Regions from separate parts of the Pseudomonas sp. AC172 genome, predicted to be linked through region 2. Evidence: predicted binding sites of a transcription regulator. Region 2 holds the regulator's gene; the other holds the start of a gene.

What was found. The regulator sigma-54, encoded in region 2, starts transcription at its own class of promoters, with help from an activator protein. The targets are predictions, from matches to a motif close to ANTGGCATNNANNTTGCTNT.
Region 1: glnK (P-II family nitrogen regulator) is a predicted target of sigma-54. The motif match lies at 2,804-2,823, and genes of this name have one in related genera.

Annotation. Positions count from the first base shown of each region.
Region 1 covers NZ_OZ409868.1:5,087,542-5,095,144, reverse strand. The annotation lists gene ACZ0A4_RS23110 (YifB family Mg chelatase-like AAA ATPase) at 1-1,386, opposite strand, end outside; gene ACZ0A4_RS23105 (accessory factor UbiK family protein) at 2,351-2,611, opposite strand; gene glnK (P-II family nitrogen regulator) at 3,026-3,364, shown strand; gene ACZ0A4_RS23095 (ammonium transporter) at 3,403-4,740, shown strand; gene ACZ0A4_RS23090 (secondary thiamine-phosphate synthase enzyme YjbQ) at 4,955-5,380, shown strand; gene sutA (transcriptional regulator SutA) at 5,483-5,809, shown strand; gene ACZ0A4_RS23080 (HAD family hydrolase) at 6,000-6,707, opposite strand; gene xerC (tyrosine recombinase XerC) at 6,704-7,603, opposite strand.
Region 2 covers NZ_OZ409868.1:6,371,545-6,379,147, reverse strand. The annotation lists gene ACZ0A4_RS28665 (KpsF/GutQ family sugar-phosphate isomerase) at 1-619, shown strand, start outside; gene ACZ0A4_RS28660 (KdsC family phosphatase) at 619-1,143, shown strand; gene lptC (LPS export ABC transporter periplasmic protein LptC) at 1,152-1,724, shown strand; gene lptA (lipopolysaccharide transport periplasmic protein LptA) at 1,711-2,256, shown strand; gene lptB (LPS export ABC transporter ATP-binding protein) at 2,256-2,981, shown strand; gene ACZ0A4_RS28640 (RNA polymerase factor sigma-54) at 3,169-4,662, shown strand; gene hpf (ribosome hibernation-promoting factor, HPF/YfiA family) at 4,736-5,044, shown strand; gene ptsN (PTS IIA-like nitrogen regulatory protein PtsN) at 5,056-5,520, shown strand; gene rapZ (RNase adapter RapZ) at 5,523-6,380, shown strand; gene ACZ0A4_RS28620 (HPr family phosphocarrier protein) at 6,396-6,671, shown strand; gene ACZ0A4_RS28615 (ZIP family metal transporter) at 6,766-7,603, opposite strand, start outside.

The DNA of each region.
Region 1 (7,603 bases), 1.3 Mb from region 2:
CGCTGAACGCAGCGATAGTGTCAAACGCTCACAGGCCGACTCCAGCCAGGCTTCGTCGACTGTGGATAACTTGCAGTGTCGCTTCAAGCCCGGCAGATCGAGAAATGCGTTGGCGCAGCCTTGACGCTTTTGCTGTCGTTCGCGAGCCTCGGCTACCAGTGCTGCGGCGCTGGCGCTGTCCTCGCCGGGTTTAATTGCCGGATTCAAGGCCGTCGCCTCCCGCGCCACCGTCAGGTGCAGATCAATCCGGTCCAGTAACGGTCCAGACAGCTTGTTGCGATAGCGCTGCACCATGTCCGGTGTGCACGAGCACTTGCCACTCGGCTCGCCCAGATATCCACAGGGGCAGGGGTTCATCGCCGCCACCAACTGAAACCGCGCGGGAAAACGCACGCGATCCTTGGCCCGGGCGATCACGATGAATCCCGACTCCAAAGGCTCCCGTAAAACCTCCAGAACTTTGCGATCGAACTCCGGCAGTTCGTCGAGAAACAACACACCGTGATGGGCCAAGGTGATTTCGCCGGGTTGCGGTTTCGAACTGCCACCCACCAGTGCAGGCCCGGAGGCGGAGTGGTGCGGTTGACGGAAGGGACGCTGCGGCCAATGGGTCAGCGGTGCGCCACTGGCGACGGACTGAATCGCCGCCACCTCCAGTGCTTCACTCTCGGCCAGCGGCGGCAACAGCCCAGGCAGTCTACTAGCCAACAGCGTTTTTCCGGTCCCCGGCGGCCCGCTGAACAACAGGTTATGCGCCCCCGCAGCGGCAATCAGCAACGCTCGTTTCGCCGCCACTTGCCCCTGCACTTCATTCAAGTCGGGATAAGGCTTGCTGGCATGCATCAGCCCGTCGGAGACATAGGGTTCAACCGGCGTATGCCCATTGAAATGCGCCACCGCCTCCAGCAAATGATCCACCGCAAACACCTTCAACCCCGAAGCCAGACACGCCTCCTCGGCATTCGCCCGCGGCACCACCAGCGCACGACCCGCTTTGCGCGCCGCCAACGCTGCCGGCAACACCCCGCGCACCGCTCGTACTGCGCCGGACAACGCCAGCTCCCCCAGACATTCCACCTCATCCAGCGTCAGACACGGCACCTGCACACTCGCCGACAGAATCCCCAAGGCAATCGCCAGATCAAACCGCCCGCCATCCTTGGGCAAATCCGCCGGCGCCAGATTCAAGGTGATCCGCCGCGCCGGAAACTGCAGCCCGGAATTGATGATCGCGCTGCGCACCCGGTCCTTGCTCTCCTTCACCGCCGCCTCGGGCAGCCCGACCATGGTCAGCGACGGCAGGCCGTTGGCCAGATGGACTTCGACAGAGACAGCGGGGGCTTCCACGCCAATCTGGGCGCGGCTGTGGACGATGGAGAGGGACATGGTCGTTCCTTGAGCTGAATCGGGAGCCGCTTCCTGCGGGTTTTTGAAGCGTAGTCTGGGGAGAGGGCGTTGGTCGGACAGTTTTAAGGGCGAACTTTCACTGGATGTTGCCTGAGGCGGACATTTGAGCTGGCTAGCTCATGGTCGGCGTAGGCACTCCGCAACTAGTTCGGTGCTTTCACATGGATGCTTCGCAGTGGCTTCCATGAGGTAAACGTGGATTAAGGGTCATGCCCCATAAAAATCGAGACGAAAAAAAACCGCCTTGAGAAAGCGGTTTTTTATATGCAGGCTTCGGTGAGGCCAAGGCCTGCGCATCCTTAGCGGACACACTCGTGTTGCCCGAGATTATGCATATTTGACCGGTGGCGCAAGCATCATTGAAATTTCAGCCAATCAATCGATTAAAAGATTCGAGGACCAACATCGGTTTGCCGGTACATGATAACGACTTGATACAACTTGTTTAAATGCCACGGCCGGACAGCGAATACCATTCGCCGTGACGATGCCCACTCATCGAGTGTTCGCAAAGTGTGGACGGGAGCGAAAAAAATTCATGTTCCTCGACACGGTTTGAGACCCGTGCCGGTGCTGATCTTGGGGAGCCCACACCCGGCCGCCTTGGCGGACACACTCGTGTGTAGTCCCGAAGGTGTTCGTACGCCGGAAAGTGCATCGGAGGTTTGGCCCCACGCAAGGAGGGCCAAAGTATGTCTAAGTTTCTTAAACATATGTGGCGCCTCGTCAGGATCGCGTTATGGGCTTTTCGCCTGTACGAGATTCTGCGAGACCGTTGGAATAATTCGTTGTAAGGATTGATCTGACGGAAACCGCTCCTGTCTCGGCAGGAGCGGTTTAATTGACCTTTCGACATACATACTTCGAAGTTTGCCAAGAACGGGAAGGTCGTGCCGACCTTCAATCGCTAGCAGGTTAGCTCCCCACAGGGATTAGCAGCGTGTTACTCAGCGGGCGGCGTCAGCTTGGCTTCCATCTCGGCAACTTTCGCTTCGAGGCTTTCGAGGCGAGCGCGAGTGCGGGCCAGAACGACCATCTGACTATCAAATTCTTCACGGCTGACCAGGTCGAGTTTGCTGAAGGCACTCTGCAGCAGCATCTTGAACTGGCTTTCGATTTCGGCTTTCGGCAGCGGGGTGTCGCCGCTGAAGAGGCGGGAGGCGGTGCCGCTCAGGGCGTCGAGGAAGTCTTTGGGCGCGAGCATGGTGGATGTCCTGGAAACAATGGCCGGCAGTGTATCACGCAGTGTCTATAGTCAATCTCGTGGTCAGGGATGCACGCTTTTCGCGCAGGCGGACGGACGGCGACGCACCGTTGTTGTGCGTATCCGGATGGGGTTTTGCACGAGATGGCATGCGGCAGCGGCCAAGGGATTGAAATCAGGGGATTTTGGCGAGATGGCAAGGTTTCTGCTTAGTCACCTTCGACCCATGCACTGATGCAGTCGCTGTGACGAATGCAGTGCGGCAGACGGAGCGGGGAGTTTCGTCGGCAGCGGTTAGCTGGCGTCAGTCGGGCAGGTACGGCCGACGATGCGTTACAAAGCCAGGCACTGCGCTTAGACTTGAGTCGGGTTTGTTTTCCTGGGGCAAGTCCACCAATTCGGGAGAGAGTTTTCATGAAGCTAGTCACTGCCATCATCAAGCCGTTCAAGTTGGACGACGTGCGCGAGTCGCTGTCCGAAATCGGCGTGCAGGGCATTACTGTTACTGAAGTCAAAGGCTTCGGCCGGCAGAAGGGTCACACCGAGCTGTATCGCGGCGCGGAATATGTGGTCGATTTTCTGCCCAAGGTGAAAATCGACGTGGCCATCGACGACAAGGATCTGGATCGGGTGATCGAGGCGATCACCAAAGCGGCCAACACCGGCAAGATCGGTGACGGCAAGATCTTCGTGGTCAATCTGGAACAGGCGATTCGCATCCGTACCGGCGAAACCGATACCGACGCGATCTAAGCGCCGCCACAAACCCCAACGCCCCAGGAGAAAACAATATGACTCTGCGTAAATTCGCAGGGCTAGGAGCCCTGTTGTCTATCGTAATGCCCGGCCTTGCTATGGCGGCAGACGAAGTGGCGGCCCCGGTCCTCAATTCCGGCGACACTGCCTGGATGCTCACCTCGACAGCCCTCGTGCTGTTCATGACCATCCCCGGCCTGGCGCTGTTCTACGGCGGCATGGTTCGCTCGAAAAACATTCTTTCCGTGATGATGCAGTGCTTCGCCATTACCGGTCTGATCAGCATCCTGTGGGTCATTTATGGCTACAGCATTGCGTTCGACACCACCGGCATGGAGCAGGGCGTCGTCAATTTCAACTCGTTCTTCGGCGGCATGGGCAAGGCGTTCCTCGCCGGTGTCACGCCTTCGAGCCTGACCGGCCCTGCAGCGCTGTTCCCTGAGGCGGTGTTCATCACCTTCCAGATGACCTTCGCGATCATCACCCCGGCGCTGATCGTCGGTGCGTTCGCCGAGCGCATGAAGTTCTCCGCGATGCTGATCTTCATGGGCATCTGGTTCACTCTGGTTTATGCACCGATCGCGCACATGGTCTGGTCCGGCAACGGCGGCCTGATGTGGGACTGGGGCGTACTCGACTTCGCCGGCGGCACCGTGGTGCACATCAACGCCGGTGTGGCCGGTCTGATCTGCTGCCTGGTGTTGGGCAAGCGTAAAGGCTTCCCGACCACCCCGATGGCTCCGCACAATCTCGGTTACACCCTGATGGGCGCAGCGATGCTGTGGGTTGGCTGGTTCGGCTTCAACGCCGGTTCCGCTGCGGCGGCCAACGGCACCGCCGGCATGGCGATGCTGGTCACTCAGATCGCTACCGCTGCGGCTGCGCTGGGCTGGATGTTTGCCGAGTGGGTCACCCACGGCAAGCCAAGCGCACTGGGCATTGCTTCGGGTGTGGTTGCAGGTCTGGTCGCAATCACTCCGGCTGCTGGCACCGTGGGCCCGATGGGCGCACTGGTCATCGGTCTGGCGGCGGGCGTGGTGTGCTTCTTCTGCGCCACCACCCTGAAACGCAAACTCGGTTATGACGACTCCCTGGACGCGTTCGGCGTACACGGTATCGGCGGTATCCTCGGCGCGATTCTGACCGGTGTCTTCGCTGCGCCGTCGCTGGGTGGCTTCGGCACTGTGACCGACATCGCCGCACAAGTATGGATTCAGTGCAAAGGCGTCGGCTTCACGGTGATCTACACCGCGATCGTCACCTTCATCATCCTCAAGGTCCTCGACGCCGTCATGGGGCTGCGTGTGACCGAGGAAGAAGAGTCGGTCGGCCTCGATCTGGCACAACACAACGAACGCGGCTACAACCTGTAAGTACGCGCATCAAAAAATTGCCCGGTTCGCCGGGCATTTTTTTGTCCGGAATTTGTCATTCAAAGAGCAGCTGAAAGGATTTTTCGTACTGCTTTGGTCGTGTTTACGACGAGCGTTTTTCTGCGGCCAATGGCTTACATGATTGCAGGAATATTAGGGCCTTTGTTTTTTCCCAGAGCGCGCTAGAATGCGCCCCGAACGTGCGGAGAACTGTATGTGGCAACAGACTCTGATAACCCTGCGGGCACGGCCCCGGGGCTTTCATCTGGTAACGGACGAGTTACTCGCTGGCCTGCCTGAACTCAGGGAGTGCCGGGTCGGTCTGTTGCATTTGTGGCTGCAGCATACCTCGGCGTCGTTGACCATTAACGAGAACGCCGATCCGGCGGTACGTCGCGACTTCGAACGATTTTTCAATCGTCTGATCCCACAAGGAACAGACGGCTATGAGCATAACGACGAAGGCCTGGACGACCTCCCGGCGCACTTCAAGGCCAGCGTGCTTGGTTGCCAGATCACTCTGCCGGTTTCGGCAGGTCGGCTGGCACTGGGGACCTGGCAAGGCGTTTATCTGGGCGAGCACCGTGATCATGGCGGTGCCCGAAAAGTCCTCGCCACCTTGCACGGTGAAGGGGCATAAGCCGTTGGTCACCAATGGTTACTGATTTTTTAACGGCGACTTTCGACAGTTGCCAAAGCTGGTCTATAACTAATCTGCTTTTCGCAAGTCATGAGGTAGAACATGAGCGACGATGATCTGGAAAACGACGACCTCGAAGTAGGCGACGAAGACGAGGCCGAGGAAGGCCTGGAAGCAGCAGCGGGAGACGTTGCTGATGACGATGGTGGCGACGATACGCCGGCTCCGGCTGCCAAAGGCAAAGCCAAGGCTGCGGTGTCGGTAGATGAATTGCCGAGCATTGAAGCCAAGAACAAGGAACGCGACGCCCTGGCCAAGGCCATGGAAGAGTTCCTGTCGCGCGGCGGAAAAGTGCAGGAAGTGGAGGCCAATGTGGTCGCTGATCCTCCGAAGAAGCCGGACAACAAGTACGGTAGCCGCCCTATCTGAGGCGTGCCGCTTGCTTGCTGAAAAAGCCCGCCGTCGCTGCGGGCTTTTTCATGTCTGGAATAAAGGAGCTGAAGTGAATGCAGTTCCCTTGTGGGAGCGAGTTTGCTAGCGAATGCGGTAGGTCGTACAGCATTGCAGTGACTGAGCTGACGCTTTCGCGAGCAAGCTCGCTCCCACAGGGAGTAGTAGATCAGTTCGAGGTGGCATTCCAGCGGGCGAGTACCGCTGGCAGGTCGGTCAGGCTGCGGATTTCGGCATCCGGTAGACGATCCGCTTCCCACGGCTTGCCCGCCGGGTTAAACCAGATAGCCCGCAACCCCGCCTGCTGTGCGCCGGCAATGTCATCACCCGGATGATCGCCGATATGCACGGCGGTTTCGGCGGTGGCGCCACCGCGCTGCAAGGCCTCTTGAAACAATCGCGCATCCGGTTTGGCGATGCCGATATCTTCCGCGCACAACGCAAACTTGAAGTAGTCCGCCAGCCCTAACCGACGCACATCGGCATTGCCATTGGTGACCACGCCAAGCGAGTAATGATTGGCAAGAATCTCCAGCACCGGTTCGACTTCAGGGAACACTTCGATCTGATGCCGCGCATGCAGAAATACTTCAAAACTCTTGTCCGCCAGCTCCGAGGCTTCGCCATGGGCGTACCCGGCTTCCTCTAGCGCATGAAACAGAACCCGCCGACGTAGCGCACTGATCCGATGCTTGAGCCCCGGCTCACTGGCCAACACCCGCTCGCGAATCGCCCACAAATCCTCCACCGGCACGGCGCCCAGATTCGGCGCATGTTCGCTCAACCATTCGCGCAATATCGCTTCGGCGCTGACAATCACCGGGGCGGTGTCCCACAGGGTGTCGTCGAGGTCGAAGGTGATCAACTGGATGCTCATGAATCGTCGCCTTTCATACGTTTGGCCCGTGGATGGGCGCTGTCGTAGACCGCCGCCAGGTGCTGGAAGTCCAGGTGGGTGTAGATCTGCGTGGTCTTGATGTCGGAGTGGCCGAGCAATTCCTGCACCGCGCGCAGATCCTGCGAGGATTCGAGCAGGTGGCTGGCGAAGGAGTGCCGCAGCATGTGCGGGTGCAGGTTCTGCCCCAGTTCGCGCTCGCCGGCCAGTTTGACCCGCACCTGAATCGCTCGTGGGCCGAGGCGCCGGCCTTGCTGGCTGACGAACACGGCATCGTCCGTCGGGTTAGTCATGGCCCGCAACGGCAGCCATTGTTCGAGCGCTTCGCGGGCCTTTTTGCCCACCGGCAGCAGGCGGGTTTTACTGCCCTTGCCGAGGACTTGAACCATGCCGTCGGCGAGGTCGAGCTGATCGAGGTTGAGCCCGGTCAGTTCAGAAAGGCGCAGGCCTGAAGAGTAGAAAAGCTCCAGAATCGCCTGATCGCGCCGCGCAAGAAAATCATCCTCGACCGCACCTTCGAGCAGTTGCAGCGCACGGTCAGTGTCGAGGGTTTTCGGCAGGCGGCGCTCGCCTTTAGGTGGTGCCAGACCGGTCGCCGGATCATGGTCACAAAGGCCTTCGCGATTCAGATAGTGATAGAGCCCGCGCACCGCCGACAGCAAACGAGCGAGACTGCGTGAGGACTGCCCTTGCGCGTGCAAACGGGCGATCAGGCTGCGCAGACGTTGAATATCCAGGGCGGCCCAGCTGCCGATGTTCTGTTTGACGCACCAGCCGAGGACTTTATCGAGGTCGCGGCGGTAGGCCGACAGGGTGTGCGGCGACACCTGTCGCTCACTGCGCAGGTGTTCGCAGTAAGCGTCCAGTTGTCGTTCCAT
Region 2 (7,603 bases):
CCAGCTGATCAGCGTCACCGGCAACCCGCAATCGCCGCTGGCCAAGGCTGCCGAGGTCAATCTCAACGTTCACGTCGAGCACGAAGCCTGCCCGCTGAATCTGGCGCCGACCTCGTCGACGACAGCGGCACTGGTCATGGGCGATGCATTGGCCGTCGCGCTGCTGGAAGCACGCGGTTTCACTGCCGAAGACTTCGCATTCTCCCACCCGGGCGGCGCGCTCGGTCGTCGTCTGTTGCTGAAAGTGGAAAACGTCATGCACGCCGGGCAGGAATTGCCGCAAGTACAACGCGGCACATTGCTTAAAGACGCATTGATGGAAATGACTCGTAAAGGTCTGGGCATGACCGTCATCCTTGAAACTGACGGTAAACTGGCCGGGATCTTCACTGACGGCGACTTGCGCCGCACGCTGGATCGCAGCATCGACATTCGCAGCGCCACCATCGACCAGGTAATGACGGCCCATGGCAAGACTGCACGGCCAGAGATGCTGGCCGCCGAAGCCCTGAAAATCATGGAAGATCACCGAATCAACGCACTGGTTGTTGTGGACGATGAAGATCGCCCGGTCGGCGCCTTCAACCTCTCCGATCTGCTGCGCGCAGGAGTCATGTAATGAGTAACGATCTGCTGCAACGCGGCAAAGCGATCAAGCTGGCGGTTTTCGACGTCGACGGCGTCCTCACCGACGGGCGCCTGTATTTCCTTGAAGACGGCAGCGAATTCAAGACTTTCAATACCCTCGACGGCCAAGGCATCAAAATGCTGATGAACGCCGGTGTGCAGACCGCTATCATCAGCGGCCGCAAGACCCCAGTGGTCGAGCGTCGAGCGAAAAACCTGGGGATTCCCCACCTGTTTCAGGGTCGTGAAGACAAATTGGTTGTTCTCGACGGTCTTCTTGAGCAACTGGGCCTAAGCTACGAAGAGGTTGCCTATCTCGGTGACGACCTGCCCGACCTGCCGGTGATCCGCCGTGTAGGCCTGGGAATGGCCGTGGCCAACGCTGCCGATTTCGTCCGCGAACACGCCCATGGCGTCACCCGCGCCCGTGGTGGCGAAGGCGCCGCCCGCGAATTCTGCGAATTGATCCTGCGCGCCCAGGGCCGCCTCGATGCGGCCCACGCCGCGTACCTGTGAGCCAAACCATGTTCAGCAAAAAATTTCGCAACTTCCTGCTGTTTGGCTGTATCGCGGCGATATTTGCCGCGGTGGGCTACTGGAACATCAGCCCTGAACGCTTTCTCGACAAACCGCCGGTTACGTCGATCGAGACACCTATCGACTGGTATGCAACCAACACGCATACCCTGCAATACCTGCCGGATGGCAAAGTGCAGTATGAAATGACCTCCGAAAAGGCCGAGCACGTGAAGGCAACCGACGTCACGCTCGTGACCAAACCCGACCTGAACATGTACCGCGGAACGGAATTTCCGTGGCACGTGACCAGTGAGCGCGGCGAAGTGAACTCAGGCGGCACCGAAGTCGAACTGATCGATTCGGTACGCGTTGCGCGCACCGATGAAAAGAAGCGTGACATCCTGATCACGTCCACGCGCATGACCGTGTTCCCGCAGCAGGAATATGCGCAGACCGAGCAACCCGTTAGAATCGACGGCGCTGGCGGTGTATCGACTGGCGTTGGAATGAAAGCGTACCTGAAGGAAAGCAGGATACACCTGCTATCGAACGTAAGAGGACAGTATGAGGCTCGTTAAAACCCTCCCTATTTTGCTCAGTCTGGGCGCAGCACTGGGAAGCGTGAGCGCCTGGGCTCTGCCGAACGATCAGCAGCAACCTATCCGCATTCAAGCCGACGACGCCCAACTGGACGACAAAAACGGCATCGCCACCTATAAAGGTGATGTGATCATCACCCAGGGTTCGATGATCGTTAAAGGCAACACGGTGACCATCACCCGCACTCCGGCCGGCGATATCGACGTCGTTACGTCGGTGGGCAACCTTGCCTACTTCGAACAACTGCAGACCGCTGGCGACACCAAGCCTGTACAGGGCTGGGGCGTGACGATCCAGTACCACGCCGCGCAAAACCGCGTTGTGCTGATCGACAAGGCCAAGGTTGTCGACAAGGACAACAACACGACTCAAGGCGAGAAAATCGTCTATGACACCGTGAAGAAACTCGCCAGCGCCGGTCGCGCTACCGGCAGCAAGGTCACCGAGGCGCGTCCGCGCATCGACATGGTGATCCAGCCGAAGAAGAAAACCGACGAGAAAACCCAGTAATGGCAACTCTGAAAGCTCAGCACCTGGCCAAGGCCTATAAAAGCCGCCAGGTCGTGCGTGATGTCAGCCTGTCGATCGACAGCGGCCAGATCGTCGGCCTGCTCGGCCCGAACGGTGCCGGCAAGACGACCTGCTTCTACATGATCGTCGGCCTGGTGCAGGCCGATCAGGGCCGCGTACTGATCGATGACCTGGACGTCAGCCACCAGCCAATGCACGGCCGTGCAAAAGCCGGCATCGGCTATCTGCCGCAAGAAGCGTCGATCTTCCGCAAACTGTCGGTGGCAGACAACATCATGGCCATCCTCGAGACCCGTCAGGAACTCGACAAGGCCGGACGCCGCAAAGAGCTGGAAAGCCTGCTGCAGGAATTCCACATCAGCCACATCCGCGACAACCTCGGTATGAGCCTGTCCGGTGGTGAACGTCGCCGCGTGGAAATCGCTCGCGCGCTGGCAACGGCACCGAAATTCATCCTGCTCGACGAACCGTTTGCCGGTGTCGACCCGATTTCGGTCGGCGACATCAAGCAGATCATCCACCACCTCAAGGCCAAAGGCATCGGTGTATTGATCACCGACCACAACGTCCGTGAGACGCTGGATATCTGCGAAACCGCTTACATCGTCAACGATGGCCAGTTGATTGCCGAGGGCGATGCAGAAACCATCCTGGCCAACGATCTGGTCAAGGAAGTGTATCTGGGCCACGAGTTCCGCCTGTAAGCGCAACAGTGCCCGGTGCGCCGCCCGGGCGCTGTATCGATTCAAGCAGGATTTAATACGCTTTAATTGTTACAGCGCTCTAGGCAAACACTTCAGTTTCAGGCATATAATTTGCTTAAGTTTGGCGCTCCGGCGCCCTGTAGTGGATGGCGCATAGCGCCGGCGAATAAGGTGTTAAGCCCCTGCCATGAAACCATCGCTAGTCTTGAGAATGGGCCAGCAGCTGACGATGACACCGCAGCTGCAACAGGCCATCCGCCTGCTCCAATTGTCGACCCTGGATCTGCAACAGGAAATCCAGGAGGCTCTGGAATCCAATCCGATGCTCGAACGCCAGGAAGAAGGCGAGGACTTCGACAATTCCGACCCCATGGCCGACAACGCCGAACAGAAGCCCAACACCGAGATCCAGGAGCCCTCGTATCAGGAAACCGCACCGACGGTGGACAACCTCGAGGACGGCGAATGGAACGAGCGCATCCCCAACGAGCTTCCGGTCGACACGGCCTGGGAAGACGTCTACCAGACCAGCGCCAGCAGCCTGCCCAGCAGCGACGATGACGAGTGGGACTTCACCACACGCACGTCCGCCGGCGAGAGCCTGCAAAGCCACCTGCTGTGGCAACTGAACCTTGCACCGATGTCCGACACCGATCGCCTGATTGCCGTCACTTTGATCGATTGCATCAACAATCAGGGCTACCTGGACGAAACCCTCGAAGAGATCCTTGAGGCGTTCGATCCGGAGCTGGACATTGAGCTGGACGAAATCGAAGCCGTCCTGCACCGCATCCAGCAGTTTGAACCGGCCGGCATCGGCGCGCGCAATCTCGGCGAGTGCCTGCTGCTGCAATTGCGCCAGTTGCCTGCCAAGACTCCATGGCTGGCAGAAGCGAAACGCTTGGTCAGCGATTACATCGATCTGCTCGGCAGCCGCGACTACAGCCAGTTGATGCGGCGCATGAAGCTCAAGGAAGACGAACTGCGCCAGGTCATCGAGCTGGTGCAAAGCCTCAATCCCCGTCCGGGCTCACAGATCGAGTCCACTGAAGCCGAATACGTCGTCCCTGACGTGATCGTGCGCAAGGACAACGAACGCTGGCTTGTCGAGTTGAACCAGGAGTCGGTACCACGCCTGCGCGTCAACGCCCAGTACGCTGGTTTCGTTCGCCGCGCCGACACCAGCGCCGACAACACTTTCATGCGCAATCAGTTGCAGGAGGCTCGCTGGTTCATCAAGAGCCTGCAGAGCCGCAACGAAACCCTGATGAAAGTTGCCACCCAGATCGTCGAGCATCAGCGCGGTTTTCTGGAGTACGGCGACGAAGCGATGAAGCCGTTGGTCCTGCATGACATCGCCGAAGCGGTCGGCATGCACGAATCGACGATTTCACGGGTGACCACGCAGAAATTCATGCATACCCCGCGCGGTATTTATGAGCTGAAATACTTTTTCTCCAGCCACGTCAGCACTTCCGAAGGCGGCGAATGCTCGTCCACGGCGATCCGCGCGATCATCAAAAAACTGGTTGCCGCGGAAAATCAGAAAAAGCCGTTGAGTGACAGCAAGATCGCTGGTTTACTGGAGGCACAAGGCATTCAGGTGGCTCGCCGCACCGTCGCCAAGTACCGCGAATCCCTCGGGATCGCGCCTTCGAGCGAACGCAAGCGGTTGATGTAAGCCACGTTACAGCGTTCCAGTGGCAGGCTATCCAGCCTGCCGCTTTATGCACTGGCAACGAAGGAGAAGCTGTATGCAAGTCAACATCAGTGGACACCAACTGGAAGTGACCCAACCTCTGCGTTCCTATATCGAGGAAAAGCTCCAACGACTGGAGCGACATTTCGACAAGATCACCAACGTGCAAGTCACGATGTGCGTCGAAAAGCTGAAGCAGAAAATCGAAGCCACCTTGCATATTCCCGGCAGCGAAGTGGTCGCCAACGCAGAAGATACTGATATGTATGCTGCGATCGACTCACTGACCGACAAGCTGGATCGCCAACTCAAAAAGCATAAGGAAAAGACCCAGAGCCTCCTCCAGGGCGCGACCGGTCGATAACCCCCCATTCCATGATCCGACTTGAAAATATCCTGACCCCCGGCCGTTCCCTTGTGAACGTGCCGGGCGGCAGTAAGAAGAAAGCCCTCGAACAAATTGCCAACCTGATCGCCCGCGAAGTGCCGGATCTGGAGATGCAAGATGTCTTCGAGGCGTTGATTGCCCGTGAAAAACTCGGTTCCACCGGTTTTGGCAACGGCATCGCCATTCCTCACTGCCGTCTCAAGGGGTGCCAGTCGCCTATCAGCGCCTTGATGCACCTTGATACGCCAATCGATTTCGACGCCATCGATGGCGCTCCGGTTGACCTGCTGTTCGTATTGCTGGTCCCGGAAGCCGCCACCGATGCACACCTGGAGTTACTGCGCCAGATCGCCAGCATGCTCGACCGCAAGGATGTGCGCGATAAACTGCGTAACGCCAAGAGCAACGAAGCCTTGTATCAGGTTGTCCTGGACGAGCAGAACGGGCACTAATCATGCGCTTGATCATCGTCAGCGGCCGTTCCGGCTCGGGTAAAAGTACGGCTCTGGATGTCCTTGAAGACAACGGCTATTACTGCATCGACAACCTGCCCGCAGGCTTGCTGCCGGAACTGGCCGAACGCGCGCTGATTCACACTGAGCTGGCGCAACCGCTGGTGGCCGTATCGATCGATGCGCGCAACCTGCCGAGTCATCTGACGCGCTTTCCCGAGTTGCTTGAAGATGTCCGGGCCAAGCACATCCAGTGCGATGTCCTGTATCTGGACGCCGACGAAGAAACCTTGCTCAAGCGTTTCTCCGAAACCCGCCGCCGCCACCCGCTGAGCAACGCCAATCGCTCGCTGGCCGAAGCGATCCAGGATGAAACCGCCCTGCTCGGCCCGATTGCCGACCTCGCCGACCTGAAAATCAACACCACCAACCTCAACCTGTACCAGTTGCGCGACAGCATCAAGCTGCGCCTGCTGAATCAGCCCGAGCCGGGCACAGCGTTTCTGGTCGAGTCATTCGGCTTCAAACGCGGCATGCCGGTAGACGCGGATCTGGTATTCGATGTGCGCTGCCTGCCCAATCCCTACTGGAAGCCGGAACTGCGTGCGCAATCAGGTCTTGATGCGCCGGTGGCCGAGTACCTCGCGGCGCAGCCGGAGGTCGAAGAAATGTTCCAGGACATTTTCACCTACCTGCACAAGTGGCTGCCGCGCTTCGCTGCGAGCAACCGGGCCTACGTCACCATTGCCATTGGCTGCACCGGCGGGCATCACCGCTCCGTCTACCTGACTGAACGACTGGGTCAGGCCCTGCAGAAAACCCTGAAGAACGTCCAGGTTCGCCACCGCGACCTCACTTAAAGGATTCACACCGCGATGCCTGCTCTGGAAATCGAAATCATCAACAAGCTGGGCCTGCATGCCCGCGCGTCGGCCAAGTTCGTTGGCGTGGCCGGGCAGTTTCCGGATTGCTCGATCAGAGTGGGCCGCACGCCAGAGACCACGGTCGATGGTAAAAGCATCATGGCGATGATGATGCTGGCGGCTGGCAAGGGCACCAAGATCCATTTGAGTACTGAAGGGCATCAGGAACAGGAAGCGCTGGATGCGCTGGTGGCGCTGATCAACAACTATTTCGACGAAGGTGGCTGACAGCCAAAATCAAAAGATCGCAGCCTTCGGCAGTTCCTACCGGGAACGCATTCCAATACAGGAACTGCCGAAGGCTGCGATCTTTTGACCTTCTTCAACCCAACGCCGTATCCATCACCATCATCAAACAAAATCCGATCAACAGGCCAAGACTGGCCAGTTTGTCATGACCATGACGTCGTGATTCCGGGATGACCTCGTGAGTCACCACCAGCAACATTGCCCCCGCCGCCAGTGCCAGACCTAATGGCAGCAGCACCTGCGCCAGACCGACCAGCCACGCACACAGCAACGCAAACACTGGCTCGACCAGCCCTGATGCCGCGCCGATCAGGAACGCCTTGACCCGCGACATCCCCGCCCCGGCCAATACCAGCGCAATCACCAGACCTTCCGGCACATCCTGCAGGGCGATGCCCATGGCCAGACTGTCCGCATCCGGCATGCCGCCACCGGCGGAAACGCCAACGGCCATGCCTTCAGGAATGTTATGGGCAATGATGGCGAACACGAACAGCCAGATTCGTGGCGGAATCACCGGACGCTCCGGCGTACCCACCAGCATTTCAGGCGAGGCTCCGGACAACTGACGATCGACCAGGTACAACCCGAACGCACCGAGCATGATGCCGAAACAGATCAGCCCACTGGCGCCCCACGGTGTCAGGTCAAGGCTTTCCGCGGCGGCAATGCCCGGCACGATCAACGAAAACGCCGTCGCCGCCAGCATCACCCCGGCGCCAAAACCCAGCAAGGTATCGCTGAGTGCCTGTGGCATGCGCCGAATCACCAGCACCGGGACGGCACCAAGCGCCGTGCCGAGGGCGCAGATCGCGCCGCCCTGCAACGCCCGCGAAAGCCTCGGCTCGAGATTCAGCCATTCCAGCCCGTGGGCGACCAGCAAGGTCATGCCCGCCAACAGCAACAGCGAT